2 regions of the Vibrio metoecus genome follow, and region 1 is predicted to be linked to the other one. Evidence: predicted binding sites of a transcription regulator. Region 1 holds the regulator's gene; the other holds the start of a gene.
The links. Region 1 encodes MetJ, which represses methionine synthesis genes. Its sites were predicted from a motif close to TTAGACNTNTANANGTCTAA; they were not measured.
Positions count from the first base shown of each region.

Region 2: metH (methionine synthase) is a predicted target of MetJ. The motif match lies at 1,400-1,419, and genes of this name have one in related genera.

Region 1 is NZ_CP035686.1:39,465-42,678, forward strand. Features, by position in the region: gene EPB59_RS00165 (bifunctional aspartate kinase/homoserine dehydrogenase II) at 1-385, opposite strand, end outside; gene EPB59_RS00170 (O-succinylhomoserine (thiol)-lyase) at 398-1,564, opposite strand; gene metJ (met regulon transcriptional regulator MetJ) at 1,829-2,146, shown strand; gene EPB59_RS00180 (malic enzyme-like NAD(P)-binding protein) at 2,257-3,214, opposite strand, start outside.
Region 2 is NZ_CP035686.1:2,395,981-2,399,194, reverse strand. Features, by position in the region: gene EPB59_RS10855 (cation:proton antiporter) at 1-1,272, opposite strand, end outside; gene metH (methionine synthase) at 1,468-3,214, shown strand, end outside.

The DNA.
Region 1 (3,214 bases):
GTAAACGTGCCGACCATTGCTCGCCATGTCCGAGTACCCAAGCGTATTGCGCATTGCTAAGAGGGGCGGTGAGCTCGCCTAACACGCTGATCTCTTGTTGCAATTGGTTCAATAGCGGTTCGGCCGTTTCGGCGGTCAGTAGCTTGGTGATCAAATCGGACTGATATTGGCGCAGTGCATGTAAAGTTTCATGGGCAACTCGGCCATCTTTACTGAGTGCTTCGACAAAACTGATCAAACGGTTCGTGGTTTTGCCAGCCGCAGAGACCACCACCAGATCTTCACTCTTCGAATAACTTTTAAGAATTTTCGTGACCCGCAGATAACATTCTGGGTCGGCAAGGCTACTACCACCAAATTTATGCAGTTGACGAGCGTGAGTCATTCACAGGTCTCCTTAATTCGCTGAAAGAGTTTGCTGAAAGGCTTGGTCAAGATCGGCAATCAGATCTGAGGCATCTTCAAGACCGACGGAAAGGCGCAGCAACTGCTGTGAAATTCCAGCTTCGGCTAATGCTTCTTCACCCATCGCACGATGAGTCATGGAGGCGGGGTGGCAAATCAGGCTTTCTACCCCACCAAGTGACTCCGCCAGTGAAAACAGCGCCAACTTGCCTACAAAGAATTTCAGTTGCTCAAAACTGCCGGCAAATTCAAAACTGAGCATAGAGCCAAAGCCTGATTGTTGTTTTTTCGCAATTTCATGGCCTGGGTGGTTGGGTAGGCTTGGATGGTAAATTTTGCCAACCAATGATTGAGTCTGTAGATAAGCCAAAATCTGTTGCGCGCTCTCTTCATGTACGCGCATCCGCGCGCCTAGCGTGCGAATGCCACGTAAGGTCATGTAGCTATCAAATGGAGTACCGGTTGAACCTAAACAGTTGCCCCACCAAGCTAGCTCTTCCGCATGTTGCTTACTTTTACAGATCAACACACCACCAATCACATCGGAGTGACCGTTAATGTATTTGGTGGTGGAGTGCAGAACAAAATCCGCGCCTAAGGTGAGCGGTTTTTGGAATACTGGAGTTAAGAAGGTGTTATCGACCGCCACCAAAGTACCTTGCGCTTTCGCTAACTGACAAAGATGAGCGATGTCCACCACGCGAACTAAAGGGTTGGAGGGGGTTTCAATCAACAGCAACTTTGGTTTGCGTGCTAAGGCTTGCGTGAGTGCTTGTTCGTTGGATTGGTCGACAAACTGCACTTTGAAGTCGCCTTTTTTAGCACGAGTGTTGAGCAAACGGTAAGTACCGCCATAGCAGTCATGTGGTGCCACAATCAGATCTTCTGGGCCTAACAACGCCGTGACCCACAAATTGATGGCCGAAGTACCACAGTTGGTCACCACCGCACCTTCACCACATTCAAGCTCATACAGGGTTTGTTCTAACAAACCACGGTTTGGGTTGCCTGAGCGGGTGTAATCGTATTTAGGTACTTCGCCAAATGCGGGAAAACCATAGTTGGTCGAAAGATAAATAGGGGGCACAACGGCATGGTATTGAGTGTCCGATTCAATCCCGGTACGAACCGCAATGGTGGCTGGCTTGCGTGTGGTCATGGAGTTTTCCTTGCTGGCTATTCTGTCCTAGAGTGCGTCATCATATACCTTTCCTGCTCAAAGCAGCAGAGAGGGTTGTCTTATGACAACGTGACCTCATATGGGCTCACATTTTGTTGCCCATAAATTACTCGACACTTTACTGATGTTAAATAAAGACGTCAACACTTCTAGACGTCTATATGTCTTTGCTTATGGCAGTAAATCCCGCTAAAATTAGGGCCTTTGAAATTTCGATTCGAACCACAATAACGAAGGTGCGCAATGGCAGACTGGAATGGCGAATACATCAGCCCCTATGCAGAGCATGGGAAAAAGAGCGAGTTGGTAAAAAAAATCACGGTATCCATTCCGCTGAAAGTTCTCAAAGTGCTAACGGATGAGAGAACACGCCGTCAAGTCAATAACTTACGTCACGCAACCAACAGTGAATTGCTGTGTGAAGCCTTCTTGCATGCCTACACTGGCCAGCCTTTGCCGACGGATGAAGACCTGCGTAAAGATCGCCCTGATGACATTCCTGCCGAAGCCAAACGTTTGATGACCGAAATGGGTATTGAGTTCGAATCTTACGATGAGTAATGGTGTTCGTTAGCGCAATTCGCTAAGCGAACTGATAACGCTCATAAAAAAGCCCCTCATATAACTGAGGGGCTTTTTTTATCGACTGTTTATCAACATAAACAAGCAGATTAAGCCTGCATGTAGTTTTCTGGCATTGGGATACGAGCAACGCCTGATTCCACTGCCGCTTCCGCGACTGCACGTGCTACGCGTGGCAATAGGCGTGGGTCCATCGGCTTTGGAATGATGTACTCAATACCGAAACTCAGCTTATCAACGCCAGCGGCTGCCAATACTTCCGCAGGTACTGGCTCTTTCGCCAGTTGGCGAATGGCGTCTACCGCAGCCAATTTCATCTGGTCATTGATCTCACTCGCACGAACATCCAATGCTCCGCGGAAAATGAACGGGAAGCAGAGCACGTTGTTAACTTGGTTTGGATAGTCGCTGCGACCAGTCCCCATGATCATGTCGTTACGCACTTGATGAGCAATTTCTGGCTTGATTTCAGGATCTGGGTTGGAACACGCAAACACCACAGGCTTGTCGGCCATCAGTTTGAGTGCCTCCGCTGGTAGCAGGTTAGGGCCTGATACGCCTAAGAACAGATCCGCTCCCGCAATCACATCTTCCAGTGTGCGTTTATCCGTGTTGTTGGCAAACAGCTGTTTGTATTCGTTGAGATCGTCACGGCGCGTGTGGATCACGCCTTTGCGATCCAGCATGTAAATCTTCTCACGCATTGCACCGCATTTGATCAGTAGCTCCATACACGCTACCGCAGCAGCCCCTGCACCAAGACAGACAATCATACAGTCTTTCAGCTGTTTACCTTGTAGCTCTAATGCGTTGAGCATGCCCGCAGCAGTCACAATCGCGGTACCGTGTTGGTCATCGTGGAACACTGGCACATCACAACGTTCAATCAGGCGGCGTTCAATTTCAAAGCAGTCTGGGGCTTTGATGTCTTCTAAGTTAATGCCACCGAAGGTATCCGCAATGTTGGCTACCGTATCAACAAATTCATCGATGGTGCGGTGTTTTACTTCAATATCAATCGAATCCAGTCCTGCAAAGCGTTTAAAC
Region 2 (3,214 bases), 550 kb from region 1:
TGCTTTCTCGGTTTTTTTCGCTTTCTCAATCATCGGGGTAATAGTAGAGCCTTGTACTAGAATTGAAAAAACAACCACAGCGTAGGTCATGACGAGAATCAGCTCTTTTACATCGATAAGCTTCTCTGGGATGACCATGATTCCTGAAGGGATAGAGAGTGCCATCGCGAGTGCTAAACCACCGCGTAAGCCACCCCAAGTCAAAATGCGGATTGACCAAGGGTTGTAGGTACGGTAGCGCTTAAAACCAATGTAAGAGACAAACACACTCAGATAACGCCCACACAGAACAACAGGAATTGCAAATGCCATCAAGATCCAATCTTCTTGGTGGAATTCGAACAACAGCATCGACATGCCGATCAGTAGGAACAAGACGCCGTTGAGGAATTCATCGACCAATTCCCAGAAGTGATCGAGATGCTCTTCGCTCTCTTTTGAGAAGCCAATAAATCGAGTCCAGTTACCAATCATGATGCCAGAAACCACCATCGCCAGTGGACCTGAAACGTGAACTACGTCGGCAAAGGCATAGCCTGCAGTTGGAATACCTATGGTTAACAACAGCTCCATCGAGTGGTCATCGGTTGCCGAAATAAGGTAGTGAAACAATAACCCGAGCAAGAAGCCGTAAACAATGCCGCCAATGGCTTCTTGCATGAAGAGCAAGGTAACACTGCCGATGGTCGGAGTTTCATGACCAAAAGCAATCGTAAAGATCGTGACAAAGATAACCAGACCAAAACCATCGTTGAAGAGTGATTCACCTTCAATCTGGGTAGAAATGCGTTTTGGTGCTTTTAGCTTCTTCACAATCGCGAGAACGGCAATTGGGTCTGTGGGGGAAATGAGAGCACCGAACAGTAGACAGTAGACCAGATCAAACTGAATGCCGATCAACTGACAGAAACCGTACAGCGCAAATCCGATAAAGAAAGTCGAGAATAAGGTAGCACCAAGTGCTAGTACGGTAATTTCCCACTTTTGATCTTTTAGATTGGGTAGCTTAATCCCCAAACCACCAGCAAAAAGTAGGAAGCCTAGAATCCCTTTGAGCAGAAAATTTTCAAAGTTGATACTGGTGACGGTTTCTGTCGCGATTTGGGAGAGATGGAACCAGTTGTTTTGACCTGCGATGAGGATTAATAAAGACAACATCATCGAACCAGCAGTAATCGCGATGGTCGTTTGCATTTTGCTGATCTTGCTGTTTAAAAAAGCAATCAACATGGCTGCCGCCGAGAGGAAGCACAAAGTGTGATAGACGGACATTCTCTTCTCAGTGTGTGTAACAATTTGTGAACGAAATTGTCTTTCTCTGTTGAGTAAATAGCAAATACTTTTTAATCATACGAGGGTGAGCTCACACACAAAATATTTTGGTTGGTTTAATCATTTTTTAGACGTCTAGATTTCTGAAATTTGTGTGATAGGATGTCATCAAAGCAAAAGGAATGAGGCGGTATAGTGAGAATGGAAGTGAGACAACAACTTGAGCAACAACTGAAACAGCGTATCCTACTGATTGATGGTGGTATGGGAACGATGATTCAGAGTTATAAGTTACAAGAGGAGGATTATCGTGGTGATCGATTTGCAAATTGGCACTGTGATTTAAAAGGAAACAACGACCTCTTAGTGCTTACTCAACCGCAAATCATTAAAGACATTCATTCGGCTTATCTCGAAGCGGGGGCTGATATTCTTGAGACCAACACGTTTAACTCGACCACGATTGCCATGGCTGACTATGACATGCAGGCGCTCAGTGATGAGATTAATTTTGCCGCTGCCAAACTGGCGCGTGAAGTTGCTGATGAATGGACAGCTAAAAATCCTAATAAGCCACGCTATGTCGCTGGTGTGCTTGGTCCAACCAACCGTACGTGTTCTATTTCTCCTGATGTGAATGATCCGGGCTTTCGTAATGTTTCCTTTGACCAGCTTGTTCAGGCCTATTCCGAATCCACCCGTGCTTTGATCAACGGCGGAAGCGATCTGATCCTCATTGAAACCATCTTCGATACACTGAACGCCAAAGCCTGTGCGTTTGCGGTCGATAGCGTATTTGAAGAACTGGGCATCAACTTACCGGTGATGATTTCCGGTACGATTACCGATGCCTCAGGCCGTACTCTGTCTGGACAGACGACGGAAGCTTTCTACAACGCCTTGCGTCATGTACGGCCGATTTCGTTTGGCTTGAACTGTGCGTTAGGCCCTGATGAGCTGCGCCAGTATGTGGAAGAGCTTTCACGCATTTCGGAATGCTATGTTTCCGCGCACCCGAATGCGGGGTTACCGAATGCGTTTGGCGAATACGATCTCTCTGCCGAGGAGATGGCAGAACATATTGCCGAATGGGCGCAAGCAGGTTTTCTTAACTTAGTCGGTGGCTGCTGTGGTACTACTCCTGAGCATATCGCCGCCATTGCCAAAGCCGTCGAGGGTGTAAAACCAAGGGCTCTGCCAGATCTGAAAGTAGAATGTCGTCTCTCGGGTTTAGAGCCGCTCAATATTGGCCCTGAAACCTTGTTTGTTAACGTGGGCGAACGTACTAACGTCACCGGTTCAGCGCGTTTTAAGCGTTTAATTAAAGAAGAGCAATACGACGAAGCGCTCGATGTGGCGCGTGAGCAAGTCGAAAACGGCGCGCAGATCATTGATATCAACATGGATGAAGGCATGTTGGACGCCGAGGCGTGCATGGTGCGCTTTTTGAATCTATGCGCCTCTGAACCAGAAATCTCCAAAGTTCCGGTGATGGTCGACTCCTCGAAATGGGAGGTGATTGAAGCGGGTCTGAAATGCATTCAGGGTAAAGGCATCGTCAACTCTATTTCTTTAAAAGAAGGCAAAGAGAAGTTTATTGCCCAAGCCAAATTGGTGCGTCGCTATGGTGCCGCCGTGATTGTGATGGCGTTTGACGAAGTGGGCCAAGCCGATACCCGTGAGCGCAAATTGGAGATCTGTCGTCGGGCTTACCATATTTTGGTCGATGAAGTGGGCTTCCCACCGGAAGATATTATTTTTGACCCTAACATCTTTGCCGTTGCGACCGGAATTGATGAGCACAATAACTATGCGTTGGATTTCATTAATGCGGTGGCAGACATTAAGCGTGATCTGCCGCATGCGATGATTTCTGGCGGTGTGTCTAACGTTTCCTTCTCTTTCCGCGGCAACAACTATGTGCGTGAAGCGATCCATGCTG